2 regions of the Psychrobacter sp. NPDC078501 genome follow, and region 2 is predicted to be linked to the other one. Evidence: riboswitches for the same ligand, from Rfam matches in the RefSeq annotation. Region 2 holds a riboswitch; the other holds the start of a gene.

Region 1 (15,355 bases), on a different contig from region 2:
ACGTTTCCTGTAGAGAATGAGTCATTTTCTGAATCTCTTATTATTACGGATAATATTGGAAGTTGCGATGAAAGCTTGGCTTTGATGCGCGAAAAGATGATTGTTAATAATGACTTTATTGCTGGTATTTTTGTAGGTGGCATGGAAGGGGTAGAAGAAGAATTTGAATTGTTTACCCAGTCTCATCCTAAAGCTATGGTACTTCCAATGGCAAGTACAGGAGCTGCTGCGTTAGGAATTTATGAGAATGGCGATTTTGATGATTCTTTGAAAGATGACTATGCCTATATAGCTTTATTCTATAGACTGTTTAAGGATTATTTATAATGGCTAAAAAGATTTTTATATCATACAAACATAGTGATAGTAATGTCCAACCCTTGAGTAGTTCTACATATTATCTGCCAACTACAGCTCGTTCGTATGTAGATATAATACAGGAGCATTTTGAAAACACTGGTGATCATATATATAAAGGTGAGGACAATAATGAAAGCCTTGCAAACTTTAAAAATGATGCTATAAGAAGTAAGCTATCCGATAAGATATATGATAGTTCTATTACTTTAGTTCTAATTTCTCCGAATATGAAAGAAAGCTTTAAATTAGAAAGAGATCAATGGATACCTTGGGAAATATCGTATGCTTTGAAAAGAAAAACACGTAATACTATTAGTAGTACCCCTAATGCAATATTAGCTATTATTCTACCTGATAGATATGGAAGCTATGAGTATGCAAGGCTTTCAAATTTTGGATTTGAAATCATCAATAAGAATAGAAATAATTTAAAATACAGTTATCCATCAAATATGTTCAAAAGCGGTTGTTCCGAATCCTATATATTAATGCCTACATGGGAACAGTTCACAAGTAATTATAATGGCTGGATTGAAGCAGCCTTAGAAATAAGGCAAAACATAGATAAATACGAAATATCGAAGTCTGTTTGATCAAGCTGATCTAATAAAAAACCGCCACAGCAAATGCCATGGCGGTTTTTTGTTATTTAAAATATCTTAACTGCTAAAATCTCTATAGCGCCCACAGCGATTGATACTGCTCATCAGTCAAGGTCACGATATCGATTTCGGCTAACATCTCGCGCAGTTCTTCCCATTTATTTGCGTCAGGCTTAATCGGCGTGATCAATCTACCTAGCGTATTATCGATGATGGCATCCATCAGCGCATCGGCTTCGGTTTTACTATAGTCGTAATACATACGGTGGGCAGTGGTTGGCTCGTTTTTACACAGCTCCGTCATCTGGTTGGTCACTTGGATAAAGGTATCTATCGCGTCCTTTTTCGCGCTATAGATCTCATCAGTCGTCAGAATCTCTAACGCCGAAAAGTTCGGATAAGGTGACAGATGCTGATCGATAAACTCAAACTCTAGACCCTCATGAGTTGCCTCAACACCTTCAAAGTTATAAAAGCATAGCCATGCGCCATCGAGGCTTGGATCTTCTTGCAGATTTTTTATATGATAAAAGTCTTTTTGCACAAAGCTCACATTATCACGGCTGATACTAAAGCCGTTTTTTTTGGCATAGCGCGTCAATATCTCAAAGCCAATACGATTGGTTTTTTCTTCAGCAGCAGGGGTACAGATGCGAATCGGTTGATTGTTTTTTAATTTATCCATGCTAGCGCGTTGCATCAATATGCCGCCATCGGTCTCAAAAAAGCAGCCTAGCGCACGTAGATTAGGCGCGTAATGTTCAAACAGATGGATAGGCTCATTCACATGCAGGTCGATACTTTGGTTCTGTAATTCGGCAAAGCCATCATAGTGGTCATCTGGCTCGATAATAGTGATATCAAGCCCTGCTTGCTCATATGCGCCCGTGGTCACACCAGCGATAAAGGGTAGATGATCAGGGTTTAAAAACCATTCGAGGGTCAGTGTAAGTTTGGTGGTCGGCTGCATGGTTGTTTCCTTTTTAGGTATGGAAAACAATCAGACTGATACTATTAAAGTAAAACAAGAAAGGCCAAATAAGAAAAGTGAAGTCTCGATGCTAACTGTTAGATGCTCGGCGCTTGATATGGTCATTACTACCAGTACATCATCTATAGACTGCTCTTATTTATAGACCTCTGAGGGTATGTCACGCTTGTTTCCTACGTCAGTGCTAACTGCTTCAGGTTCACGGGTGTGTCTCAGCGATGATGTGGGCTGTATATACAGCATTGAATCAAAGCACCCCCACAAGATTGATTGTTATTACGTTGTTTTTGATCAGTACTGCTCATGAATCCGTACTGCTAATGGCTATTATCGATAGCTACTGCGTCATCATAGACGACTTACAAGATGGGATGCAAGCGTATCGGGAAAGACGATGGCAGGTGATGACTGGTGTTCGTTAACCGCTCTTTATAACAGTTCTCATTTGTGACGGCTATTTATAAGCGCTTTCAATCGACATGTTAATAAAAGAGTGCAGTATTTATCATTGGTACTTACCCAATTACTAACCAAACATACCTATCAATAGCAAAACCTTATATAAATAGTCTTGTGCGCAGACGGGCGATATTGCATGATTAGCCTTCTATGCCGCTGCTTATATAATAGGCGCTACTCTAAACAATTGACATTTGGCATAACTGACAACTTACACGACCGACAACTTATATGACCGACAATAAAAAAGCGTTCTATTACCGACCTAAGACTGATCAATCCAAAAGCCCAATGCTGCGTTGGACCTTTGTGACGCTTGGTTGGCTGTTTTTTATCTTAGGTATTATCGGTATATTGTTGCCAGTGATGCCCACCGCGCCTTTTATCTTGCTAGCAGCAGGTTGCTGGGCGCGTAGTTCTCGACGCTTTCATTTTTGGCTGATTAATCATAAATACTTTGGTAAATTTGTCCGTGATTGGGAAGCAAATCATGCCGTTCCGCTTTATGCCAAGTGTTTAGCGACGATTATGATGGCAGCATCGACAATTATGTTATTTTATCGTTTGCCTGCCGATATGATGTGGATGGCATGGGCGGTAGCCGCTGTCTGTAGTGGGGTAGCGATATATTTGTTCCGTTTACCAAATGCCTAAATCCGTTGCAATTTGCGCCAAAATCAGCCAATAAACGGCTCTGGTTACACGAAACATGAGATAAGACTTGCGATACTGGGATGTACCCCTTATAATACGCCCAAGCTTAAGAGCAGTTCTGCACCAAATCATTACCTCGTAGTATTAGTTATAATCCTTCGTTTTAATATTTATCGTTCAGTAGCTATTTGCAAGCGTTACCGGTCACTAGACCATTAATAAATTTAAAAGTAGGATTATACTATGTCAGACGTTCAAAAAGGTACAGTTAAGTGGTTCAACGAAGCTAAAGGCTTTGGTTTTATCGCTCCAGAAACTGGCGCAGACGTTTTTGCTCATTACAGCGAAATCACTGGTTCAGGTTTCAAAACTTTGGCTGAAGGCCAAGAAGTTGAGTTCACTGTAACTCAAGGCCAAAAAGGCCCACAAGCACATAACATCGTTGCTATCTAATTTGTCTTTATAGACAGATAGATGAATAGATGTAGAAAAGCGAACCTTCGGGTTCGTTTTTTTTCGTCTGCTATTTAGTATTTAGAGACTTGGTATTTACAGTATTAGTGTTTAGAGCATTAGTACTTAAGAGATTGGTATCTAAGACACTGGTATTAAAATTAGTACTAATCAAATATTAAAGGTTTTGACTAATCATATTAGACCGCGACCAATGCAAAAAGGCCTCCGACCATGATAGTTGGAGGCCTTCTATATTATTCAGTGAAGTAAAAATCTAAAAATCAACAGTCGAATTATTATATAAAGCTAATGCCGATATTGATCAGACCACCGCCCAGTATCAACCAACCAAACATAATAGCACCCAAGATAAGCGGTCTAACGCCAGCTTGCTTGATCGCGCTCAGATGAGTGGTCAGACCTAATGCAAACATGGCCATCGTAAGTAGTACATCATCCAACATAACCATACTGCGTACGATACTCTCAGACATCGGCACCCAAGTATGTATCAACACAATGCCGATAAAGATAAACGCAAACCATGGCACTTTGACTTGTTTGGCGCGGGTCATAAATGACGCTGTCTCGTTTTTATTGCTCTTATTTTTTATAGCGGCATCATTTACGGTGCGATCTTTGGTTAGCGCAAAAGACAACACAAGCAGGAAAGGCGCGAGCATCATGACGCGTATCATCTTGGTCACGACGGCTGTATTGCCAACTTCAGGATTGATCGCGTTACCTGCTACCACGACTTGCGCGACTTCGTGTATGGTCGAGCCAGTATAGATGCCGTACTGCTGGGCGCTGAGCCAAGGCTGTAACCAACCGAGATGATATAAAAAAGGGTACAGCAGCATCGCGATAGTACCAAACACCACCACAGTCGCCACGGCGATAGTGACTTTGTGGGCTTGCGCGTTGACCACTGGCTCTGCGGCGATGACCGCAGCAGCACCGCAAATACTAGCGCCTGAACCAATCAATATAGTCGTTTTTTTATCGACTTTTAGCCATCTCGTACCCAGCCAATAGGTCAATAAAAAAGTCGATGTCAGTACCAGTGCATCCGTCATAATCGCTGGCATACCCACGCTAGCCACTTGGGTCATGGTTAGCTTAAACCCATAAAACATAATGGCTAAGCGCAAGATTTGACCTTTGGCAAAGCATACGCCAGCATTGAGCTGCTCAGCGAAATTAGGGTATACCGTATTGCCTAAGACCATACCGAGCAAAATTGCCAATGTTAAAGAGGACAGTCCGACGATGCGCCCGTTTGACCAAGTGTCTAGACCAGTATTGAGCCATAAACAAAATAAACTACCGACCAGCACCACGACCAATCCTGCTAAGTGCCGATTGTTTGGAAAGTAACGATTCACTGAGTGGGCAAAAGCATGCATGACAAACCTATCCTATTATTGCTAATCGACATAAGCATAAACTTATGAATAGACAGTATAAGATAAGCTGATCTATAATAAAAACAGATTAATAAGATACAAACTATCGAAAATTTGGGTTAATAGGGTTGTATTGACCGTTTGATATTAAAAGATTAGTCCTAAAAGACGGGCATAAGGTGTCATTGATTAATGAAAAAAGCGATGCAGACGCTACCGAAGATTACGCTAAAACAATTGGCGGTATTTGTGAGTATTTATCAGACAGGCAGCACCAGTCGTGCCAGTGAAGCGCTGCATTTATCACAGTCAGCCGTCAGTAGCGCACTGACTGAGCTTGAATCTAGACTGCAAATGCCGTTGTTTGAGCGCGTTGGGCGTAGGCTCAATCAGCATCCCAATGCCCATCCCATTTATGTGCAAGCGCAAGCAATTTTGGGGCAGTCGCTCACGCTTGAGCATTATCATCAGTATCAAGCAGGACAGATTCACATCGGTGCCAGTACCACTATCGGCAACTACGTGCTGCCATCTTTACTTGGTAAGCTGTATGAGGCGCTGCCCGATGCCAATGTCGATATGTATATTGCCAATACGCAAGAGGTAGTGAGCGAGGTTGAGCAACTAAATATCGATATCGCGCTGGTAGAAGGAATGCCGCGTCCAGTAGATATGAAAGCCATTGAGCAGCGTGAATGGCGTACCGATACGCTAGTGGTATTTGCCAAGCGCGATAGCAAGTGGCTACAGGGTATAGCTACCTATAGCGAAGACGAGGACTGCTATCAGATGAGTATTAATCAGCTAGCGCAGTTGCCGTTACTGGTGCGTGAGGCAGGGTCAGGCACACGGCAGATTATCGACGAGCAACTGCTTAAGTATCTACCCAATGCAGAAGTGGTAAAGGCGATACATCAGTCTGAGGCCATCAAACACATGGTGAGTGCAGATATTGGTCTTGGTTGTCTATCGCAGCATGTGATTGAGACGGAATTGGCGACAGGTGAGCTGGTACAAGTAAATGTAGCGGGAATTGATTTATCGCGTACATGGTGGCTGGTCTGGCACAAAGCTCGGCACCAGAGCCCAATTTGGCAAACCTTTATAGATATTATTCAACAAGATTAAATGATGAGATTGTATGAACCTAAAATCTATTAGCCATAAAAAAGCGCAGCGTTGTAGTTTACGCTGCGCTTTTTTGTTTAGGATATGCTCTAGATGACATAAGACAATCAAAGCGTATTGTTATGCTGAAACAGGCTTGTCCAGTCGCACTACAAAGCTGTCGCAAGGTACATTGGGCAAGATATTATCTGCTGTCGCGCCACTGATCCATGCAGCGATACCAGTACGCTTATGACGTCCGATGACCAATAGATCGACATCGTGTTTATGACAGTAGCTGACGATACCTTCACTGCTAGAAATGGCCGTCGTGACTTCCGACGTTGCTGCATTTAGCTGATTGCGTTCAAGGAATTGCGCCAGCTTTGCACGTGCTTCTTGGCAGCGTTCATCATCAATCTCATCGTATAGGCTAGAGGCAGGCACCAGCTCATAGCCGAAGCCAACCATGGTGTCTTTGACAATATGCAAAACAGATAGCTTAGAGCCTGGACGGTTTTCAACGATGCGCTTGGCCTTTTGGGCGACTATATCTGCATCAGAGAGTAAGTCGGTGACCAGTAAAATATGTTCGTAACTCATAGCGTCTTCCTCATGTCAGATAGTATTTACTATAGCACTACTCTAGGGCGCTGTTAAGTAAAGCTTGTCGTCTTTAGCAGCGGATTGGAGTAATGCCAATTATTCTAATACAGGCTGATCAAGCTTCACCACTAAACTGTCGCAAGGGACATTTGGCAAGATACTATCGGCAGTGGCTCCTACCAACCAAGCAGCAATACCATGGCGCTCATGACGTCCAATGATAAGTAAATCGACGTCTTTTTCACGGCAGTAATTAATGATACCTTTGCTATTAGATATAGCAGCGGTGACCTCAGAGTTGATCGCTTCCAGCTCATTACGTGCCAAAAATTGCGCCAGCTTAGCCCGTGCTTCTTGCCACTTTTCACTATCGACATCACCTGAGAGACTAGAGGCAGGAACAAGCTCATAACCAAATCGCACCATGTCATCTTTGACTATATGCAAGACGGACAGTCTGGCTTCAGGAGAGCCTGCGAGAATACGTTTGGCTTTTAGCGCCACTTTGTCCGCATCGGATAGTAAGTCAGTGACCAGTAAAACGTGTTGGTAGCTCATAAGATACTCCTACTAGTATTTAACTTTATAGTAGCAGTGCAAATCACCTTTGTTAAGTAATAAATCCATAATAAAATTGTGGATATTAATGAATTTGTAACTATAAGGCTTTAATAGCTAAAGTTGCTAGCCGCGTAGGTTATGTGGTGGATTATTGCATGGCTGCTGCCTTGACTTATCCATGTCGCAGCCCCACTAATAGCGCTAAGCCAACTCTTTTTTAGCCAATTTATTACTCTATTTTCCCTGACAGTCAGGGCACTATACGCATAATAAGCGATAAGGATAACTATGACGGACACGCCATTTACTGCTGATTTAACCTTGCATCCAGCATTTGAGCTGATTGAGCATCGCCATATTGAGGCGCTATCGATGGATGTGCTGATCAGTCAGCATGTAAAAACAGGAGCGATGCATTATCATCTGGCACACCCAAGTGATGAAAATGCGTTTTTGGTCGGTTTTCGCACCCAGCCAATGGATTCAAAAGGCGAGGCGCATGTTTTAGAACACGTGGCATTATGTGGTTCGAACAAATTCCCTGTCCGTGATCCGTTCTTTTCAATGATTAAACGCTCATTAAACACGTTTATGAATGCGATGACCGCCGCTGATTGGACTGCCTATCCGTATGCCACGCAAAACAAAAACGACTATTTTAACTTGCTCGCTGTCTATCTAGACGCGTCGTTTTTCCCCAATATCCATCCGCTCGATTTTGCCCAAGAAGGCATTCGCGTAGAGCTTGACGAAAATGATAAGCCGCAGTTTAAAGGTATCGTTTTTAATGAGATGAAAGGCGCCATGAGTGGCGAGATTGATCAGCTATATCATACGGTTGCTCATCATCTGTTCCCAACGACGACCTATCATTATAATTCAGGCGGTGATCCTGCTGATATCCCTGATTTGACACATACTGAGTTGACCGAATTTCACCAGAGCCATTATCATCCGTCAAACAGCGTCATCATGAGCTTCGGTAATATTCCTGTTGCTGAGACGCAAGCGAAGATACACGAAGATGCCTTGATTCAGTTTGAAGCAGGCAAAAAGCATGTATCGCGTCCAGAGCAGCGTTTGTCTGCACCAATCAGTGCGGTTGATACTTATACTGCTGACGAAGCGGGGCCAGATCAGACGCATCACGTGGTTGCTTGGTTACTACCATCAATTACCGATCCTAAGCAGCGTTTGGCATTGCGTCTGTTAGAAGGCGTATTGATTGAGCATGCAGGCTCGCCATTGCGTGCTTATCTTGACAGTCATCCACTAGGTAAAGCGCCAAGTCCGCTATTGGGTCTTGATGACAGTCATTATGAGATGGTCTTTTATACGGGACTGCGCGGCTCTAACCCTGAACATGCTGAAGCAGTAGAGCAGGGTATTATCGACTTACTGACCGAAGTAGCCAATTCACCAGTTGATGATGAGACAATCGAAACCATTCTGCATCAGATTGAGATTGATCAGCGTCACATTGGTGGCGATAGCATTCCTTATGGTCTAAACCTTATGCTAGAGGGCTTTAGTACCGCTATTCATGACGGCAACCCTATCGATGTGTGGGAAGTAGACGAGCACCTACAGTGGCTACGTGAGCAAGTCGTCGATCCACAGTGGCTACCGAACTTGATTAAAACGCATCTATTGGACAATCAGCATCGTGTACGCGTAACGATGACCCCTGATAGCGAAAAAACAGCCCGTTTGGCAGCAGCTGAGCAGACTCGTTTAGATACTATCGCGATGGATTTGACTGCTGATGATAAGGCTATCTTGAAGCAACAAGCCTTAGATTTGGCTGCACGTCAAGCTGCGCCAGATGATTTAAGCTTATTACCAAAGGTAGGTCTAGAAGACGTCCCAACGGATATCAGCTTTAAAGAAGGCACCCAAAAGCAGGTGCGTTTGAGCGGGCAAGACAGCACGCTATTTGAGTATGAAGCTGGCACCAATGGCATCTACTATTATCAAGTGATTGTCCCACTCACTGAGGCCATCGGTAATGCGAGCGCAGATGAGCTACCAGTCAATGATGTGATTAATCATCCATTGCTGCCTATTTATTTAAGCCTATTGTCTGAGCTAGGTACTGACTCGCTTAGCGCTCATGAGATGCAAGCTAAGCAAGCAGCGCATTCTTCTGGTGTGACCGCTCGTATTAGTCAACGTACCAATGTTGATGATAGCCAAGCGATTAGCAGTTATTTTGTGGTGGCAACGCGTGCGCTGAATCGCAAGCCTGAAGCGATTGACTTGCTCAAAGAAGTCATGGAGCATAGTATCTTCTCTGAGCATGACCGTATCAAAGAAATCTTGCAGCAGCGTCAAGCAGGTTGGCAGTCAAACCTAGCGGGCTCAGGGCATTCTTATGCCATGCAAACGGCCAGTCGTGGTATGAGTCGTCAAGCGCAGTTGGAATATGTGCGCAGTGGTCTACCAGCATTGAACGCACTTAAAGATTTCTTGGCACATGCTAGTACAGATGATACCCAGTGGGATCAGTTGGCTACGAGCTTGATGGATTTACATCAACGTCTGATCAGTTTGCCTAAGCATGCCGTTATTATCTGTGAAGCAGAGCAAACCGAACGCTTGAGTAGCTTAATCGTTGATAGCTGGAAAAACAGCCAAGCGACGACGGCTTCTAACGATCTAACGAACGTGGCAGCAAATATCCCAAGTGAATTTGCGAATCTGCAATTAGATACTGCGTTAAATGGTGCGACTGATGCGGGTAAGACGTTAGAGAATGGCGACGATGTTAAAAACGACGTGCTAGATGTTGCAGATCTAGCATGGCTAGTACCAACTAACGTATATCATAACGCCAGTGCTTATACTGTACCTGCTGCTGACCATCCTGATACCGCTGCACTAATGGTATTAGCGCCTTACTTACGTAACGGCTATTTGCACAGTGCGATTCGTGAGCGCGGCGGTGCCTACGGTGGCGGTGCAGGTTACGATGCCAACGCTTGTGCCTTTAAGTTCTTTAGCTATCGTGATCCGCAATGTGCTGAAACCTTTGCTCACTTTGACGCCAGTATCGAATGGCTATTAAACGAGCCACAAACTGATGAGCAATTGGAAGAAGCTATCTTAGGTATTATTTCAGGTATGGATAAGCCGGGCTCTCCTGCAGGTGAAGCAATCAAAGCCTGCTTTGCAAATCTGCATCATCGCGGTGTTGACTGGCAGCGCAAAATGCGTGCGTCAATATTAGCCGTAACGGTCGCTGATTTGCAGCGTGTTGCCAAGCAATATCTACAAGGTCAAAAGCATGTACGCGCGGTGCTAGCGCCTTATGACAAAGAAGAGGCAGTAAAAGGTCTAGGCTTTGAGGTTTGTAGAATAAAGAGCTAAGACAGTTAGGTTCGTTCTTGATTAAAAGTTAAGCACAAAAAAGCCAAGCATCATGCTTGGCTTTTTGTGGTTAGGTAATTGACTAATATCGCTTGATACTCAAATCTTTGCCAATTTTGTCTTGATGAATCGGAAATTCTGACAACTCGTTATACTGCTTACGATCAGCAAAGTAGCTTTTTAAAGTACGGCGAATGGCTTCAAACGCTAGTGTATCCCATGGGATATCTTCTTCGCTAAACAGTGCGCAGTCGAGACTTTCTGAGCCAATACCATACGCGCCATCTTTTAGATCGGCCAGATAGATAGAGTAGATCTGCCCAATATCTGGCAAGTCATAAATGCAGTATAGATGCGGATTCAGTACGATGGCATCAGCTTCTTCGTAGCTCTCGCGTGCTGCGCCTTCAGCCATTGTTTCGCCATTTTCCATAAAACCTGCAGGTATCGTCCATAGCCCATATTGTGGCTCGATGGCACGGCGGCAGAGTAGCACTCTGTCTTCATGTACCACCAGCGAGCCACAGATAACTTTTGGGTTTTCGTAGTGGATATAGTGGCAATTGGGGCATACCAAACGCGGCATATTGTCCGTAGGTGGGATTTTTCGTTCTGCTTCATGACCGCATTGGAGGCAATAGCGCATATCAACTACCTTGTTATAAAAGTTATTGTGTATGATGTTTTTTATAGGTTATAAGACCTATATTCTGAAGTGCTGCTGTCATCGTTTCGAGATAAGTTAGACATAAGGATGATGAGACAAGTACTACGATCCGTAGACCTGACAATAAATCTAACTTAAATGCATCTAACTTAAATGCATCTGACTTATAGAAGATCGACTATATAAGATATTATTCTAAAGAGCAGCTATCGTCTTAAGATAGCACATATTATCGACGGACAGAATCACGATAACAGTAACGCATCATTTCGCATATAGGCTGACTGTTATTGGTTAACAGGGCATTTATTGAGCATTGGTAAGCAATGAATCAGTCACATAAATAGCATGCAGCAACTATTATATTGCGCTAGTCTAGTGAGTGTTCAGTAATTATTAATGTTAAAGCCGCTAATAAATCGAGCGGTCGAAAACAATAGATAGATAGATTGTTGGTTTTATTTACTAGTCACGATTTTAATAATAGAAAATAAGAAAGATGTTGGTGATACCGCTTAATAACGATAAAAATATAGGGCAATTATAATGTTATTCCCACCGGAGGCTGTGAGCTTCGATAACCTGTCAGTTGCTGTACCTACTTTTATTCGTCATCCGACGCTTCGTCAATTAGCCGAGCGAGTGCAACATGAGACCTTAAATGCGCTGACAAGTCCGGCGATGTACGAGGCTCATAATGCCTCTCATAGTAGCCGTGTGTTAGACAGCCTATATCAGACACCAATTGCTGATGCATCAATACTGGTCGCTATTACTCATGAGCGCAGGCCTAAATTATTATTAACACGCCGCGCCGCCCATATGAACAGTCATGCGGGTGAGGTGTCTTGTGTGGGTGGTAAACATGATCGAGGCGATGGCAATAATGTCGTTACCGCATTGCGTGAAGCCTGTGAGGAAACAGCGCTACCGCCCAATAAAGTCCAATTACTTGGTCAGCTACCGATCCAAACTTCAAAAAGTGGTATGAGCGTACGCCCAATCGTGGCACTCATTGCTCCTGGCTTGGTGCTCGTACCTGAAGCGGGAGAAATATCACGTATCTTTTGGGCAGACTTAGAGTCGTTAGTCACTCAACCAACGGTAGAGTATGAAATTGAGTATAAAATGCAAGAGCAAATGGCTACCATACTGACGCCGAGCTGGCAGGTCGATGGTGAGACAGTGTGGGGGCTAACAGGACGGGTAATTGCCAACCTATTAGAAACAGGGTTTGATCGACAGCTCGAATGGTATTACCGCGTAGAAAACAAACGCTGATAAATGTCATCTACTTATAATATAGTCGATGCAATTTAAAAGTAGTACAAGGCAACCGAGTGTAGATGTATATGTGATACTTCAAACGAGGTTAACGCAGTAATGTTTTTATAGTGGAATGACTATAATCATCTACTTATAATAATCATCGTTCTTTTTAAGCCACCAGTTCATATTGTCTTGGCGCTTGGCACGGAATGCTTCTAACTTATGAGCTACGGACGCGTTATGCTGCCGTGCAGTATCGAGCGCAAAAAGAATCGGTACCGAAGACAACACGCCAAAGCGTATCTTCGATTTTGGTAAGTCCAGCCCATCGCCTATATCATCACCGACCAAAGTCCGAGTGACACTCGCGTTGACCATTTCAACAAAACGTCCACGGCGATTATCTTCACCCATCAGCTGACGTGGTAAATCGTGCAATGCTTTTGCCAGTGGCTGACCCATCTTAAAATCTAGCTGCTGAATCGATAGGTAGGTATAGAGCCATTCCCAACACGCGGCCTCATCTTTTGGCAGACGATCTAAATCAACGCCCATCCAATAACTGGCAAGATTCCATAGATGCAGGATACCTTCGGCTTCTTCTGTGCTAATACGTGCGCCCAGTAGTCGTAGACCGCGCATAATAAGTAACGAGAACTGTAAGTGGGTGGCAATCATATCGGTTTGATTGATAGGGGTGCCCCAATAATCAGTATTCCAACTGCCGTCAGGGTTATGATGTCGCTCGGCGTTTGGTATCACGCCTGTAGCAGCATTGCCTTTACCTTTGAGTAAGTTTTGCCGTACCAAGGTATGTATCTGACGTACTTGGATCGATTGTCGCCAGCCTTCAGAGCCAATGGCTAATACTTGCTCGACAGGTTTATTTTGATTGCGTGTGCTCACATTAGATGAGGGGTGTTCAGACACAGCCAAGATATAGGCATAAGTACGCATCAGTCGCGGTAGTGCATCGTGCATCAGTGCGCCTGTCTGAATGAGCGGCAGTGATAGGGCAGGGATGCTATAGCCTGCCATCAGAGCAACATTACGCAGTAGCCAAATGAGCATGAGTGGATAGCGCCGATAGGCAACCGCACCTATCTGAGCAAGCTTTGGGTCGAACCAGTCAGGATAGCTGCTAAATTGCTCAGTGAGCGCTTTAAATGATGGGTTGGTTGCAAGGTCGTTGTTTACAAGGCCATTGTTCGCAGGATTATTGTTTGAACTATCGCCAAGAATAGTATGCTGTAAGGGCTTTGCAAACTTTATGCTCTGTGCAGCTAACGCGTCTGCGAGTGGATCGCCAATATCGTAACCTGCCACGATTTCATCAAGTAGAGCAGGTGAGATCGTAAAGTCTTTTGGTAATAAATAACGTTTAATGCGTTTTAAAACCTGCAAATCACTATGGTCATCGATAGCAGTGGTACGTCCATGACGCTGATAAGCATTCGATGACTGAGAATTCGATGACTGAGAATTCGATGATTGAGCATTCGATGATGGAAAGTCAGGTTTGTCAGTTGGAGTACTTGCCGTATTGATGATTTTCTTATCCATAGTTATCAAGTACCATTTTCAGAGTGAGGACATGCCTTAGAACATAAAACTTGCATTGCGATAGCTTCGTATCCCAGTCATTCGTAAAAATTACTGGATTGGTTCAATGAATCCAATTGCTGCTGTGTTGTTCGGATACGGCGTTTGATATCGCGAATCTCATCAGATAGAGATAGCAGCCGTGCACGAGCTTCTTTTTCATTAGCAAAATCTAGCATGTCACCATTTTCCAGCTTATCGAATTCTGATTGATAAGTATCTAAGAGGCGATTATCTTTGTCTAATTGACTGTCTAAGGCGTAATAATCTAGCCCTTTTTGATTAGCCGCTTGCAATGTGTTGGCCATAGTGATCGGGCAAACGTTGTTCAACTGACGACCACGTCTACCAATGTTATAGGCATTATTGATGGTGCAGTACTGTTGCAGGCCAAGTTTACGACCGCGTTCCCATGCCTGATAGTCAGGCGCGACACTGGCTTTGGCACAAGCTTTTGTATGAGATGCTAAGCGGTCTGAATGATAACCTGCCACGCCATCGTTATAGCCGATAGCTTGCCAGTCACCGACGAGACATTCTTGCTTAGAGAGTGTTGCACAGCCTGCTAGCAGATAAATACTACCGAACACAGATAACCCCAATGCCAGTTGACGTACAACGCGGTGTATAGGTCGGTACATGGTTAGCTCCGATAGCTGTGATAACTATGAACACAAATAAATGATGCTAGCAATCAATCACATTATGCAGACTTGTTATTAATTGCTAAGTCACTTATAAATATCTCGATAACGTACATACAAATAAAATAGAGCAGCTTATAAGTGGTGGTGTGTCTTAGTAGTACCATTATAAACTGCTCTACATCTCACAGCATTCATCAATCATTAATGCGGGCGAGTCAAGTCGACCGATGTACCACTAGCATTGTCTTTTAAGCTCATTTTTAGCATGATGTAACCAGCAATACCAGAGACGATTGAACCCATGATAATACCTAAGCGCTCATCAAACATAGTAGTGTCGCCAGCGAACGCCAAGCCACCGATGAACAAACTCATGGTAAAACCAACACCGCACAATAGAGCTGCGCCGTAGATTTGCTTATAGTCCATACCTTTTGGCATGGTTGAGATACCAAGTTTAAAGATTAGCCAGCACATGAACATGACGCCTAACTGCTTACCAATAAACAAACCAGCGGCAATACCTAGCGGCACTGAGTGGAATAACTCAGCAAAACCTGCGCCTTCGAGCGAGATACCTGAGTTGGCAAAAGCAA
Region 2 (16,464 bases):
TGGTTCATGAAATGCGTGCTCGTATCATGACGTGTGACTGTTTTGATAGTGAGCGTGTACTTGGTGCAATTTTATTTGAAGACACCATGGAGCGCGAAGTTAATGGTAAGTCGACGGCCAATTACCTATGGGAAGATAAAAATATCGTACCATTTTTGAAGGTAGATAAAGGTCTGGCTGAGCAGATGAGCGGTGTACAAGTCATGAAGCCGATTCCGAATCTAGATCTATTATTAGATAAAGCAAAAAACTATCCCGTATTCGGTACTAAAATGCGCTCAGTCATTTATGAGCCAAACGTCGATGGTATCGAGCTTGTGGTACAGCAGCAGTTTGATGTGGCTAAGCAAATTATTTCAAAAGGTTTGATGCCAATCGTTGAGCCAGAGGTCAATATTGATAGCACTCAAAAGCATGAGTGCGAGTTACTGTTGAAGACAGATATACTGCGCAATCTGGAACGCTTGAATGACGAACACCAAGTGATGCTCAAGCTAACATTGCCAGAAGAGGCAGGGTTTTATCAGGAGCTGATTGACCATCCTAAAGTGCTCAAAGTAGTGGCGTTATCTGGTGGCTATAGTCGTAGCGATGCTTGTGTCAAGCTTAAACAAAACCCAGGTATGATTGCGAGCTTCTCGCGTGCCTTTACCGAAGGCTTAAGTAAGCAACAAAGCGATAGCGAGTTTGCTGAGACCATTAATGCTTCAATTGAAGAGATTTATGAAGCGTCAAAAGTGTAAAACTAAATCCGTACTAGTAAGTTTAAGTCAATAATACAAAAAAAGCTTGAACCTAATATGATTAGATTCAAGCTTTTTGCTTTTTATAGATATATTAAGCTTTAGAAGGTTGTTTGTAAGGACACATTAGCGCCTTGACTGTCGTAATTATCACGCCACTCACCACGATAACCTACAGATAGCTTAGTATTGATGGTTGGTGTATAGCTCAAACCAATGCCTGCAATACCAATCTCGCTTCCAATTTCTTGACCAATGGTAGTGAACTTATCATTAGGCATACTAATAAAGCTTGCCGTAACATCAGATCGACGGTCACCATTCTCAACAGCAGCAGCCAATTGACCAGTCAGTGCAATCGCTGGTGTTAGAGCCTGCGATAAACGTAGTCCTGCAGTCCAACGCATTGACTCATAGGTATTTTCATCAACGTTCAGATTGTAGACACCAGCCCCTGTTTCACGATAGCTGTCGCTCTCGGCACGCGCATAGTTTACCTGAGCGAACGGAGTCACATTACGCTGCTGAGTACCAATACGATGAGCAACTCCTAATCCTGCTTGTAAGGTATCAACAGAATAATCAGATTGTGCAACAGCATCTGTCAGTATGGTCATACGACGTTCACCTTCGACATCGCTCTTACCTAGACCTGCATGGAAATTTAGATCAGTCGCATCGCTTACAGCATAGTTACCGTAGCCAAGCACTTGCCAGTTCTTGGCGGTTAGCTCCTGATCAAGACTGGTGCCATCGGTATCAGCATCGCTCTTGATATAAGAAAACGCAACGCCCAGATTAAGATCACTATTAATAGGGGTGTCTAATCCTACAATGGCACCATATGCTTCAGAATCATAACCAGTAACACCTTCTTCTGCATCATGGCTACCGTTATTGCCAATTAGCTGAGCCCAAAGGTTACGTTGAGGAACAGTCTGGCTATGTTCCTGAATAGTATCAGATGCTGCATAGTTAGCATCAGTAATGATACGGTTGGTCGCGCCCATAAATAATGGCTGCAACTGGTTGGCAGCTGTAGCAAGCTGAGACTGATTAAAGTTGAGGGTCGAGCTAATCAAACTATCAGCCAACGCATTATCACCGTTTGTCACACGATCTTGAATGGCTTTATCTAATACATAAGCGATGCCTGTGTCATTTCGATTAGAACGACTGATCACTGATTGAAGGAACGTTGTATTGGTTACTGGTGGCTCAGGTATTACTGGTGGCTCAGGTATAACAACAGGCACTATCATTTTGAGATTTACGGTCTTAGCATCGCTATAATCTGCCTCAAAGCTCACCAATGGACTGTTATCATTGATAGCAGTGAATTCACCAGTACGACTGCTAGCGCTAATAATATCTGACCACTCATTATTACCAGTCATTTTTGTCACAGCTTCTGATGCATCGACTTGCAACTGACCCTGACTAATGTCAGCAGCACCTGTCACAACTAGTTGACCATAGTCATCAAGACTATTTAAGCTAATACCTAGTATTTCACCATCACGCATGGTGTAATCGCCGTCTAGACTAAGTGTACCTTGTTTAATGTTAGTAGCGCCTGTCCACTGTTTGGCAGTAGTCGCCATCGCTAGCATGCCAGTACCTTTCTTGGTAAAGTCACCTGAGCCAGTAATAACGGCACCATTACCTGCTAGCGTAGTATCTTCGAATAAGCGCGCATTAAATCCAGCAGTATCAATTGTACCGCCGCCCGTACCTAGATTAATAAGGTTGTCACCCGTGAAGTTTCTGAATAATACTGGCTGAAACTCTGTCAGTTCTAATGTACCGTTATCAAAGTTGACTTCCGATTTTGCAGAGTTCTCAAATCTTTCGATACTTTGAGTCTTGATGACACCATTATTAATAACGTTTAGTGTACCGCTGCCAAAAGCACCTACGACAGTGATGGGCGCGATCAAAGTAGCATTATCTACTGTCAATTCACCTACTGCATTTGTACCTTCAGTATCAGAGCCTCCGAGCTGCAACTGACGAGTCACTTCTAGTGTGCCTTGATCAGTAACATCAACTTGACCCTTACCGCTGGCAGCAGCCCCTACAAAAAGATCCATTGTAGATACTTTGGTGTCTTCTCCACTTATCTCTAAGAGGGCAGTTTCAAGCTCGACTTCAGGTTGAGGTTCAATTTCAGGTTGAGGCTCAGGTGGAAATTCAGACTCGAATGGAAGTGTAGAGGTGCCAATATATATGGCTTCCGCGTTGTTCCATTGTGCACCGCTTGCCAATGATACTTTCGCATCTACGCCAGCAGATGAACCAATATAAGCGTTATTAGAGTTCAGAACTGCTTCGTTAGTAATGTTAATTTCATTAACAGCATTAATAGCATTAATAGCATCAACATCCTCAACACTAATATGAGGGCCATTGTCAGAGCTACCTATACCCGCATATAGGTTGTTTACAGTTAGTGATGAACCATTACCACTGACGTTCACGATACTCTTGCTAGCAGTGCTGGTAGAGTTGTTATAGTCATCCGAGCCTATATATAGATTACCTGCTTCGGCCGTACCACCATTTTCTATGGTAAGTGTACTCGTCCCTGAATTTCGAGAGCTAATACGCACATCTTCTTGAACTTTCAGGGATGAGCCTGCACCATCAACGTTGACACTAGTCTCGCCAGTTATTATTGGCTGATTACTTTGATCATAATAACCATATGAGTATATATCTAGAGAATTTGCTTCGGCTGTGCCGCCATTTTTTACGGACAGTGTACTCGTCCCTGCATTTTCAGAGGAAATACGCACATCTTCTTGAACTTTCAGGGATGAGCCTGAACCATCAACGTTAACACTAGTCTTGCTAGTTGTTGGTAGTTGATTATCTTGATTGTAGTAATTATATGAGTATATATTCAGAGAGTTTGCTTCGGCTGTGCCACCATTTTCTACAGTAAGTGTGGTTTCTGAACTTCCAGAACCAATCGAGAGCCAATCTTGTACCTTCAGGGATGAGTCTAAACCATCAATTTTGACACTGGTATCACCAGTTATTAATTGATTGTTTTCATCAAAATAGCTATATGAGGATATATCTAGATAGCCTGCTTCGACCGTACCACCATTTTCTACGGTAAGTGTGGTTGTTCCTGCATTTTGAGAGCGAATTCCTAGATAATCTTGAGCCTTCAGTAATGAACCTAGACCATTTACATTAATTTTAGTATCATTAGCTAGTTGTTGATCATTTAGGTAGTAGCCATTTGTATATATATCGTTAGCTTCTAAACGTCCTCCAGCTTCAATATCTATTAATGCATTGTTACTTATGAAGAACTGGTCAGTCTGTACTACTCCGTTGTCTTTAATTAGAAGACGTGAAGGTACCTCTTGATCACCACTCATCTGCATATGATAATAGTTATTCGTATCATCATTATTCTTCAGAATGGTGCCATCATTTTTTACGATATCGTCAACGATAGTATAGCCATTACCCACAATGTTTACTGCGCCATTGTCATAGGTGATGGCATGAGTCACACTGGCTATACTCAGTCCGAGCACGCTAAACAAAGCAGTTGATAATGCGCGTAAGGCAAAATTATTGTTTGAGGTAGAGGTTGATGATTTACCAGAAGATTTGCCACAAGTTTTGGCAAGTTCAGACACACACTGATAGACACCTAAAGAATGATTAAAGACAACACGATAAATATGATTCATACTTTTACCCTGAATGTTAACTAACGGAAATGTTAGGTTTTCTTACGGATATATTACTCGATATATAATAATTGTCTATTTTTATTTGTCTGGATACATATTATTTGTAGGTTTGTACTAGCTTTTTTATACTCTGTTTTTATCCGAAATAGATAATATCTCTCTCGCCCAAATAGTACCTACAAGGATTTATCTATATTTGAGTTCATTCTGAATAATGGTATAAAAGCATTGTCACTGAATGTCAGATTACAAAAAAGCCCTACTAGATAAGTGTGAAAATACTTAAATAGTAGGGCTTTTCTTATTTCAAAAGCATAGGTTATTAATCCTAAACCTCTTTATATAACTGGCGTCCTTCGTTGTTATATTTCTTAGTCATCTCGGCCATGCCTTGGCGAATTTCCTCAGCAGTAGCTTCACCAACTTGTCCGACAAGCTCTGTATCTACCTCTTTGATTAAGTGACCAGCATCGGTTAAGTCACCCGTTTGCGGCGTTACTTTTTGGTTGACAGCATCTTTATCTAGTCCTGCTGCATATTCACGCACGTTCTGAGTGATTTTCATTGAACAAAACTTAGGACCACACATGGAGCAAAAGTGTGCCGATTTGTGAGCGTCTTTTGGCAACGTCTCATCATGATATTCGCGTGCAGTATCAGGATCGAGCGCTAGATTGAACTGATCATCCCAGCGGAATTCGAAACGTGCTTTAGACAGTGCATTGTCACGTGCCTGTGCTCCTGGATGACCTTTAGCAAGGTCAGCAGCGTGTGCAGCGATTTTATAAGTAATAATGCCGTCTTTGACGTCTTTTTTATTTGGCAAGCCTAAGTGTTCTTTTGGCGTGACATAGCATAGCATCGCTGTACCAAACCAACCAATCATCGCAGCTCCGATGGCGCTAGTGATGTGGTCATAACCTGGGGCGATGTCTGTCGTTAATGGCCCTAAAGTATAGAAAGGCGCGTCAGCACATAGCTCAAGCTGCAAGTCCATGTTTTCTTTAATGCGGTTCATCGCGACGTGTCCAGGGCCTTCGATCATTACCTGTACATCGTGCTCCCATGCTACTTTTGTTAATTCACCAAGCGTACGTAGCTCGCCAAACTGCGCTTCATCATTGGCATCTTGCAAGCAACCAGGGCGTAGGCCATCACCTAGACTAAATGCCACATCGTACTGTTTCATAATCTCACAGATGTCTTCAAAATGCGTGTATAAAAAGCTTTCTTTGTGATGGGCTAGACACCACTGCGCCATAATAGAGCCGCCGCGTGAGACGATACCTGTCAGACGTTTTGCGGTGAGCGGTACATAGCGTAATAGTACGCCGGCGTGAATAGTAAAGTAATCGACGCCTTGCTCTGCTTGCTCAATCAACGTATCACGGAATATCTCCCATGTTAGGTCTTCTGCGACGCCATCGACTTTTTCTAATGCTTGATAAATCGGTACCGTACCAATCGGCACAGGAGAGTTACGGATTAGCCATTCACGGGTTTCATGGATGTGATTACCCGTTGATAAATCCATAATAGTATCCGCACCCCAACGTGTTGCCCACGTCATTTTGGATACTTCTTCATCGATAGATGAACCTAACGCTGAGTTACCGATATTGGCATTGATTTTCACCAAGAAATTGCGCCCGATGATCATTGGCTCAGATTCAGGGTGGTTGATGTTGTTTGGGATAATTGCGCGTCCAGCCGCCACTTCATCACGAACAAACTCAGGGGTAATGATTTGAGGAGTATTGGCACCGAAGCTTTCGCCATCGTGTTGACGCATATCGGTCAGTTCATGCTGCTTTTGCGTTTCGCGTATGGCGATATATTCCATTTCAGGAGTGATGATGCCACGGCGCGCATAGTACATTTGCGTGACGTTCTGTCCTGCTTTGGCGCAACGCGGTTTATCAATATGAGCAAATCTAAGATTGGCAGTGCTGATATCGCGGGCACGCGCTTGTCCGTATGAGCTAGATAGGCCGCTTAATTGCTCGGTATCACCGCGTTCTGCGATCCAGTTCTCACGCAGTTTTGGCAATCCACGTGTGAGGTCGATATCGACATTAGGATCGGTATATACACCTGAGGTGTCATACACATAAAACGGTGGATTATGCTCACCGTCTTTATCTCCAGTGCCACCAACAGGCGTATCAGCCAAGCTGATTTCACGCATCGGTACTTGGATGTCAGGTCTTGAGCCTTCGATATAGACTTTTCGTGAAGCAGGTAAGATACGGTGCAAATCGCGCGCATCTTCTTCGAAACGGGCATCGCTTGCGGCACGGTGAGCAGGGGTTTTTAACGCATCTGCTTTTTTATCTGCTTTGACGTTAGTCGTGTCAGCAGCATTTGAAGCAAGCGTTGAGTTGTCGGCTGGGTTATGCGTTTGGGCTTTCGGTGCAATTGAGGTGGTGTCTGCAGTAGTCATATGCTGTCCTAGCGTGTTGGTTTTTGAATAAAATCAACACCGCCAGTATCTGCGGGGGTAGGCATCCATCATCTAGACAAGTTTATATCATGAACCCACAACTTCGACCAAAAATATCGTCGCGCATGGTGGTCATCAAATATTGGACGCAGCTTTATATCCTCTCTTCTTATCTGGCTATGCATCACGCATATTAAGACAGTAGTGACGATAAAAATGTATTTCTACGCGCCCTTTGTCATAAATAACAAAGTGCTTAAGACTTCCCTGCGTCGGTACTAACCGCATCAGGTTCGGCGGGTGATCTCTCAGCGAATGTATCAAGGCGACTACTTTAATAAAGCAAGTTTAATAAAGTGAGCCAAAAATACACCGCACCCCGAGTCTGTCAGTGTTGTAAATCAGCCTTCATACTAACAAAATTCTGTACCAACGGCTAATAGTATTTGGATACAGATATTCTGTGTCACACATACTATTCAATATCTACGTGAATAATTTTTTGAATGTTGATAGATGAGCATGCTTAGTATTACTAAGTTGTAGACAAATTATTCAAATATTATGTAAAGCGAATGAAGGATTCTAGAAGTTGTCATTAAACTGTCATAAAGATTTGGCAAGATAACACGCATATCACAAGCAATGCTTTTTTATACCGTTGTTAAACTTCAGGAGTCCTACATGCGTTATTCGTTATTAGCAGTGGCCGTCAGTTGTACATTAATGCTTACGGCGTGTAATAAGTCAACAGATACGGCGGAGCCAACTGCTGATACTAGCAGTAGCGCTGTGACAACAGCTGAAACAACCTCTCAGACAGCATCTTCTGCTACGTCAGATTTTAAATCTGCTGAAAATATCGCTATGAATATCACAGGTGCAGGTGCGTCGTTCCCGCAGCCTATCTATGCGAAATGGTCATATGACTACAATGCTGCGACCGGCGGCCAAGTCAACTATCAGTCGATTGGCTCATCTGGTGGTATCAAACAAATCCAGTCAAAAACAGTAGACTTTGGTGCTTCTGATGCACCGATGACGCCTGAAGAGTTAGATGAAGCAGGTTTGATTCAGTTCCCAACAGTCATCGGTGGTGTTGTACCAATCGTCAACATCGACGGTGTTGAGCCTGGTGCACTGAAGCTAGACGGCACAACGTTGGCTGATATCTATTTGGGTAAAATCAGTAACTGGAATGACCCTGCGATTAAGGCGATGAACCCAGATTTGACCTTACCAGATGCCGCAATCACAACAGTATTCCGCTCAGACGGTTCAGGTACGACGTTTAACTTTACTGACTATCTTGCCAAGGTTTCACCAGACTGGAAAGACACCGTTGGCGTTGATAAAACTGTCAAGTGGCCGACCTCTGCTACTGGTGCAGGTGGTAAAGGTAACGAAGGCGTTTCAAGCTACGTAAACCGCATGAAAAACTCTATCGGTTATGTTGAGTATGCTTATGCTAAGCAAAATAAGATGTCACATACTGCGCTGAAAAACGCAGCTGGTAACATCGTACAGCCATCTGCTGAGACGTTTGCTGCAGCAGGTGATATCGATTGGTCACAACAAGAAGGCTTTTATAAAGTCATCACTAACTCTGAAACTGACCAAGCATGGCCTATCGCTGCTGCGACCTTTATCTTGGTACATAAGCAACCAGAAAATCCTCAGCAAGTCGCTGGCGTGTTGAACTTCTTTGACTGGGCTTATACCCAAGGTGATGACAGCGCCATGGAACTAGACTACGTACCATTCTCTGACACGGCAGTGGCCTTGTTCAAAGAGAAGTGGAACGAAGTAAAAGGTAGCGATGGACAGCCTGTCTACAAGCCAGCTCAGTAATTTGTTTCTGCTAAATACGATCTAGCAACTGACAAGTTATCCTCTCGAATAACTATTCTCCGGTAGTTGTTTGAGGGGTTTTAACACAGCAAATTTGATGAATACATCTCGATAGATATAGTTACTCATACCATTTAAGTTTGTTGTGTTAAGACCTGATATACATCTTTTTAATATTTCGACTCATTCCATTCAATGCTGAGACACTTATGACAGACTTAAGGTCCCAACTGGCTAAACAAAAACGTTACGACGCTTTATTTGTGAATTCTACTAAAGCGTTTGCCATACTCGTCCTCCTATCTTTAGGGGGTATTTTGGTGTCTCTAATTGTTGGAGCATGGCCGAGTATTCAAGAGTTTGGTTTGGGATTTTATACCAGCAATAACTGGGATACAGTCGCCAATGAATACGGTGCATTAGCGCCTATTTACGGCACCTTAGTCACTTCATTTATCGCCATTGTTATCGCGGTTCCAGTCAGTTTCGGTATTGCGATATTTTTAACCGAGATGTGCCCTAAGTTCCTCAAAAAACCACTTGGTATCGCCATTGAGTTGTTGGCTGGTATCCCATCTATCATTTATGGTATGTGGGGATTGTTCGTATTTGCGCCATTTTTTGGTGATCACATTCAGCCATGGTTCATTGAGCACGTCGGCCCTTTGCCTATTATCGGTAAACTGTTTGTAGGTGCGCCTATGGGACTGGGTATGTTTACCGCCTCCCTAGTACTTGCCATTATGATCATACCGTTCATCGCTGCCACCATGCGTGATGTCTTTTCTGTTGTACCAGACTTACTGAAAGAGTCAGCATATGGTATGGGCGCGACGACTTGGGAAGTCATGTTCAAAATTATCCTGCCTTATACTAAAGCTGGTGTCGTTGGTGGTGTGATTTTGGGTCTTGGTCGAGCATTGGGTGAGACGATGGCAGTTACCTTTTTGATTGGTAATGCGTTTAATATCAGTCCAAGCCTATTCACTTCTGGCGTGACGATTACCTCGGCCTTGGCCAATGAGTTTGCTGAAGCGTCTAGTGAGCTACATCTTGCGTCTTTACTACATCTAGGCTTAATCTTATTTGTCATCACCTTCATTGTCCTGTCTTTAGCAAAACTGATGCTCATGCGCATGGATCACAAAGCAGGTAACCGATAAGTCTGTTACCGATTTATTGAACCTTGATAGATATTGATAAAAGATATGGGAAATAAATATTATGCCTGCTAACAATGCGATCAATGCACCACTACCTACTAAGCCAAACGGCGCTACCCGCTACAATCAAAGCCTTTATAACAAGCGTCGTTTGACCAACAAGTTAGGTCTAGGCTTTGCCATGTCAGCAATGGTTTTTGGCCTGTTTTGGTTGTCATGGATTTTGGTGACTTTGTTTGTTGAAGGCTTCCAAGGCATGGTGCAGCTACCAATCTTTACCGCCGATACGCCGCCACCGATGAGTGCAGGCGGTTTACGCAATGCTATCGTTGGTTCGGTCATGTTAGCGTTTTCAGGCTTGTTTATCGGTGCACCTATTGGTCTTATGACAGGTATTTATTTATCTGAGTTTTCTAAAGGCAGTATGCTTGGCAAGGTCACTCGCTTTTTAAATGATATTCTATTGTCAGCGCCCTCAATTGTCATCGGTCTATTTATCTATGCACTGATGGTAAAAGGTCAAAGTTTCTCTGGTTGGGCAGGCGCGTTGGCATTGGCATTGATTGTTATTCCGGTGGTCGTGCGTACGACAGAAAACATGCTGAATCTGGTACCTAATAGTCTACGCGAAGCGGCCTATGCGCTAGGTACCCCTAAATGGAAGCTGGTCACTCAGGTCACTGTGAAAGCTGCGCGCGCGGGACTGACCACAGGTGTGCTATTGGCTTTTGCTCGAATCACTGGTGAGACAGCACCGTTACTATTTACCGCACTTAACAATCAATACTTCAGTACAGATATGGGTCAGCCTATTGCTAACTTACCCAATACCATTTACCAGTTTGCGATGAGTCCTTATGACAACTGGCATACATTGGCTTGGGCGGCAGCACTACTTATTACTGCGTCTGTCCTAGTGTTGAATATTTTGGCAAGATTTATCGGTGGTAGAGGTCAGCCTAAATAAGGGCTGAGAGCAGACCAGACTGTAGTACGCTACACGCTAAGCAATTACTTAAACTTATATGAAATTAATTGAGCTAGGTTGAAATATTATGAATGATGTCCTAAGCAACGTCCGTACGAACACGACTGCTGACAACTTTAATACGGCAACAGGCAGCCTATTAAATAGACCCATGTCTACTAGCGCCCAAGCTCAGCAACCAAACACTGCTGATTTTAATAAACAAACGATTCAAGATATTCCCAAGAACATGCCTGCTGCAAAAATGGAAGTTCGAGATCTAAACTTCTATTACGATGATTTTCAGGCATTAAAAAACATCAATATCGATATCGCGGATAAAAAAGTGACCGCTTTTATTGGTCCTTCAGGTTGTGGCAAGTCTACGCTACTACGTACCTTTAACCGCATGTACGATCTATATCCAGGTATGCGTGCAGAGGGCAACATCAACCTAGATGGCAAAAACATCTTGGGTAAAGACATAGATGTGAACTTACTGCGTGCACAAGTTGGTATGGTTTTTCAGAAGCCAACGCCGTTCCCGATGTCAATCTATGACAATGTCGCCTTTGGCGTACGACTATATGAAAAATTAAGTAAAGACGAGCTAGATCATCGCGTCGAGTGGGCACTGAAAAAATCAGCGCTATGGCCAGAAGTGAAAGACAAGCTAAAAGCATCAGGACTGTCGTTATCAGGTGGCCAGCAGCAGCGTCTGTGTATCGCACGTAGTGTGGCGACCAAGCCTGAAGTGCTGTTGCTTGATGAACCTACATCAGCCCTGGATCCTATTTCGACGGGTGCTATCGAAGATTTGATCGAAGATCTGAAAAACGACTATACCATCGCTATCGTCACTCACAATATGCAGCAAGCAGCACGCGTATCTGATTATACCGTCTATATGTATCTAGGCGATATGATTGAGATGGGTGAGACCGATCAGATATTCACCAAACCTACCCAAACCGCGACAGAAGACTATATTACAGGTCGTTATGGCTAACATTGATTGAGATTGAAATCGGTACAAGCAGACAAAGCTGATTTGCATGTCATAAGCCGACTTTCTAACTTCACAGGCACACCGCGCTATTAAAATATAGATTCTAGGGAATACCTCTCATGCAAAGTGATAAGCATATCTCCAAAAGTTTTGACCAAGATCTTGATGAAGCCATCCGTTTATTTTTATATATGGGTGATAGCGCGGCTAACCAAGTGGCCAAAGCCATTCACGCTCTGATCGATAAAGACGAAACGCTGGCGCAAGAAGTCATCGATATGGACTTCGATATCAATCGAATGGAGGTCGAACTCGACGAACACATTTTATTATTGGTCGCCAAGCGCCAGCCAGCAGCCAGTGATTTGCGCTTAGTCATGTCGATCAGTAAAGGTGTGGTTGATTTGGAACGTATCGGCGATGAAGCGGTAAAAATTGCGCGAATGGCCAGTAAAATTGCGGCAGAAGGTAAATCAGCATACGGTTACGCTGAAGTTCAGCATCTGAGCAATCAAGTTCGTCTGATGCTAAACAACTCGCTAGAAGCTTTTAGTCAGTCGAATGCGGAGCAAGCGTTTGAAGTGATGCGTAATGACAGCGCGGTCAATACCGAATATCAGTCAGCCATTCGTGCTTTGATGACCTATATTATGGAAGACTCGCGCCACGTATCAAAAGTCATCAATATCATGTGGATATTACGATCGCTTGAGCGTATCGGTGACCATGCACAAAATGTCGCAGAGTTAGTGATTAACTATATCAGTGGGCAAGACGTACGTCATTCAGACTATGCCATGGTCGAAAAAGCGGTACAAGAAGCCAATGATCGCTTAGCTGCTCGTCAAGTTAGTACATTGTCAGCCAATGAACTTGAAACGTCAGATAGTGATGAAGGCTGATAAGAAAGGCATTGATTTTCACCTTATAATAAAAAACGCGCTATATTAAGCGCGTTTTTTATAACTACTAAATGTAGCTATAAGAAAGCCAGTAAATACTAACTTTCTGGTGTCCAACCCTGTGCGCGCTCATAGTCTTCATTGTCTAAGAACTTATCACGCTGCTCTGTTAAAAACTTTTTAGCAGCTGGATCCATCATGCTTAGATGATTCTCATTAATAAGCATCGTTTGGTGCTCAAGCCACTCTTTCCACGCCTTTTCAGATACGGTCTCTTGTAGCTCTTGACCTTTTTTATTAGGGAAGGGTGGATGCGGCATTTTCGGTAAATCTTGCTTATATTTACGGCAAAACACAGTATTTGCTTGAGGGTTAAATGTCTCAGTCATCAGGCATTCCTTATTCATTATATTAAGTGGTTAAATCAAATATCATATGAGTCTATGATAACGGTCTTGGTAGATTTAGCAAAGGGTACTAATGTATATCGTCAAGCCTCTATCTATTTGTTATAAAGTCTTTGGTAGTTGGTGTATGACAATATTATCTACATTCAGCCTTTTTATTTAGATTTTCAAAGCTAGTGATATTTTGAAAATGACATTGGCTAAACCGGTAAAGGTCATAGGACAAATAAAAACACCCGCATAAGTAGCGGGTGTTAAATTTAAATTAACAAGTTGGCTGTTATTTGCAAATTAATGATTAAGCAAAGGCTTTTAAGCGAGCACGGCCATTGACCACCGCTTGCTTAACTTGGTTTGGCGCAGTGCCACCTAAATGGTCACGAGCTGCTAATGAGCCTTCTAGCGTTAGATAGTCGAAGACATCTTCACCGATAGCATCGCTAAATTGCTGTAGCTGTGCCAATGATAAATCACTTAGATCAACACCTTCTTTGATGCCTAAAGCAACAGCGTTACCAACCACTTCATGGGCATCACGGAATGCTACGCCTTGACGTACTAGGTAATCTGCCAAGTCAGTTGCAGTTGCATAGCCTTTCATCGTAGCAGCACGCATGGCATCGACGTTTGGCGTGATATTTGGTAGCATATCAGCAAACGCTAATAGCGAACCTGTCAACGTATCAACGCAATCAAACAAAGGCTCTTTGTCTTCTTGGTTGTCTTTGTTGTAGGCGAGCGGCTGGCTCTTCATTAGGCTAAGCAAAGTCATCAACTGACCAAAGACACGTGCCGCTTTACCGCGTACCAACTCAGGTACGTCAGGATTTTTCTTTTGCGGCATGATTGATGAGCCTGTACAGAAGCGATCTGGTATCTGCACAAAATTAAACTGCGCTGACATCCAAAGAATAATCTCTTCGCTCATACGCGACATATGCATCATCAGGATAGAAGCCGCTGAAGTAAACTCAATCGCAAAGTCACGGTCTGAAACAGCATCGAGTGAGTTTTGACAGATACCTTCAAAACCTAACAATTCAGCAGTAATGGTACGATCGATTGGGAAAGTCGTACCAGCAAGCGCTGCGCTACCAAGTGGCATCTGATTGATACGGCGACGTGCATCGACAAGACGCTCAGTATCGCGATACAACATCTCAAACCAAGCCATCACGTGATGCCCAAAGCTAACAGGCTGTGCTGTTTGCAAATGAGTAAAGCCTGGCATGATAGTATCAGTATGTTGCTCAGCCAAATCAAGTAAACCACTTTGCAAACGTACTAATAACTCAATAATATTATCAGTCTCTTCGCGCAACCATAGGCGAATGTCTGTGGCTACCTGATCGTTACGGCTACGACCAGTGTGTAGCTTTTTACCAACGGCGCCTATAATGTCAGTCAAACGTGACTCGACGTTCATATGCACGTCTTCCAGAGCGATCGACCAGTTAAACTCACCTGCTTCAATCTCGCGCAATACTTGCTGCAGGCCATCGATAATAGTGGCAACTTCATCAGCAGTTAAAATGTCACATTCTTTTAGCATCGTTGCATGCGCAATCGAGCCTTGAATATCGTGACGAGCAAAGCGTTGGTCAAAGCCCACAGAAGCAGTAAAAGCAGCAACGAAGCTATCTGTCGCTTCACTGAAGCGTCCGCCCCACATTTGTTGACCTTGGCTACTAGCAGGCGCAGTCTGCGTTCTGGTACTTGTTATAGAAGCATCTGTGCTAAAATCAGAGTCAGATGAACTTTTACTTGATTCAGGATTACTAGGTTTTGAAGAATTGGCGTTCATATCGGTACAAGACAAGTCAAAAGAATAAGAACTCGAGTATAGCAAATGATGAGGTTGCCTTACTAGCTACACGCTTAGAGTTTTTTATTCCTAAACTCATGGAAATCATGAGGCCTTGGCAGTGGCTGACATATATCTTTTTTTGGTCCTTGTTCCTAACGGTAATGGAGCGCCATAGTCTAGCCACTTGGTCCGATTTCATGATTCAGTTTGTACGTAGCTTTACTCAAAACACTCTGACGGTTATTCCCTCACTGTATTTAGTTGACTATCTACGCCCTGCCTTCAAAAATGCCAGTATTCTTAGCGTAAGTATGCGAATAGTACTGTTACTGATGTTTGCTGCTGCAGTTTCGATGGCGTTGGTAACGTTATCTATGATTAATTTCGGTTGGCTAACATATGATAGTCGCACGTTTGTATTGAATATTGTGCTCAATACAGTGTTGGCGGGCGGTTTTACCACTGTATTTTTATTATATTTTTTGCGTAGCTACCGTGAGCTTAATGCGCTTAAGTTGTCCTTTGAATATAAATTGACTGCGCAAAACGACCTAATAAAAGCCCGTACGGCCCCGCACTTTTTCTTTAATACTATCAATACTCTCGTATCTCTGATTGAATCGAACCCGCCCAAAGCCGCTGATTTATTACAGCACGTTTCTGCATTGTTCCGTGCTAGTTTTAGTGGTACACGTGAGATTAGCTTTGAAGAAGAGGTTGACCTTTGTGAGCATTATTTGGCAATCGAATCTAGTCGTCTAGCAGATAAGCTCGAAGTCAATTGGAAGTTGCCTGAAGAAGATATCATGTACGACATGGTTATCACTGCGCTAACGCTACAAAGCGTGCTAGAGAAAATACTGCTCAATGTGGTAGAGATGACCACAGAAACTATCTGCATTAATATCGAAGTCACGTGGGAACAACACCGAGTTAAAATTATGATTGATGTTGCGCTTCCCAAAAAGACACTAATAATCAATCATGACTTGCGCCAACATATGAATTTCTATATTCAAGCTGATCGTTTGCGCGCATATTTTGGACAAAGTGCTGATATCCAAAGCTCGGTAGCCAGTACTCAAATTATCACCATTATCGACTATCCTCTACAAGATGTTGGCTTGTAACTTACTGTTATTTATTAACTTTCTCTCTTTTTTTAATTATTAAAAGCCTATTTGGCATACTTATTGCAATATCGTGTACAGGTATCATAGTTTGTGTTTGATAAATAATAATTACGAGTCAGTAATATCATAACTACCGTGAAACACAATTACACCATATAAAATCTACCTATAGCAGGAGTATATTGTCCGCTATAAAAACTGGTAGTTTTCGTCAGAATTTTATTAAATAATTTAGATTTTATATTCTAAGTGATTGATAATGAGTGCTAATATAGCCGTAATATTATTGAAAAAAATATTAAGTATGTCCTTGGATGGGA

What was found. A riboswitch is a leader RNA that binds a small molecule or an ion and turns the genes downstream of it on or off. The one in region 2 is predicted to bind thiamine pyrophosphate.
Region 1: another riboswitch for thiamine pyrophosphate. It lies ahead of ACI2IW_RS08220 (ABC transporter substrate-binding protein); the one in region 2 lies ahead of thiC (phosphomethylpyrimidine synthase ThiC).

Annotation. Positions count from the first base shown of each region.
Region 1 covers NZ_JBJDOS010000004.1:405-15,759, forward strand. Annotated here, with positions in the region: gene ACI2IW_RS08210 (hypothetical protein) at 1-327, shown strand, start outside; gene ACI2IW_RS08215 (TIR domain-containing protein) at 327-953, shown strand; gene ACI2IW_RS08220 (ABC transporter substrate-binding protein) at 1,036-1,932, opposite strand; TPP riboswitch at 2,107-2,223, opposite strand; gene ACI2IW_RS08225 (YbaN family protein) at 2,644-3,066, shown strand; gene ACI2IW_RS08230 (cold-shock protein) at 3,310-3,519, shown strand; gene ACI2IW_RS08235 (YeiH family protein) at 3,819-4,931, opposite strand; gene ACI2IW_RS08240 (LysR substrate-binding domain-containing protein) at 5,124-6,059, shown strand; gene ACI2IW_RS08245 (universal stress protein) at 6,180-6,641, opposite strand; gene ACI2IW_RS08250 (universal stress protein) at 6,741-7,202, opposite strand; gene ACI2IW_RS08255 (insulinase family protein) at 7,494-10,574, shown strand; gene ACI2IW_RS08260 (NUDIX hydrolase) at 10,657-11,220, opposite strand; gene ACI2IW_RS08265 (CoA pyrophosphatase) at 11,788-12,522, shown strand; gene ACI2IW_RS08270 (oxygenase MpaB family protein) at 12,655-14,073, opposite strand; gene ACI2IW_RS08275 (DUF2799 domain-containing protein) at 14,151-14,753, opposite strand; gene nhaA (Na+/H+ antiporter NhaA) at 14,961-15,355, opposite strand, start outside.
Region 2 covers NZ_JBJDOS010000003.1:390,227-406,690, reverse strand. Annotated here, with positions in the region: gene ACI2IW_RS07475 (fructose bisphosphate aldolase) at 1-743, shown strand, start outside; gene ACI2IW_RS07470 (autotransporter domain-containing protein) at 845-4,459, opposite strand; gene thiC (phosphomethylpyrimidine synthase ThiC) at 4,791-6,905, opposite strand; TPP riboswitch at 7,153-7,297, opposite strand; gene pstS (phosphate ABC transporter substrate-binding protein PstS) at 7,590-8,756, shown strand; gene pstC (phosphate ABC transporter permease subunit PstC) at 8,966-9,919, shown strand; gene pstA (phosphate ABC transporter permease PstA) at 9,981-10,886, shown strand; gene pstB (phosphate ABC transporter ATP-binding protein PstB) at 11,059-11,895, shown strand; gene phoU (phosphate signaling complex protein PhoU) at 12,015-12,797, shown strand; gene ACI2IW_RS07435 (oxidative damage protection protein) at 12,896-13,186, opposite strand; gene argH (argininosuccinate lyase) at 13,503-14,876, opposite strand; gene ACI2IW_RS07425 (histidine kinase) at 15,209-16,141, shown strand.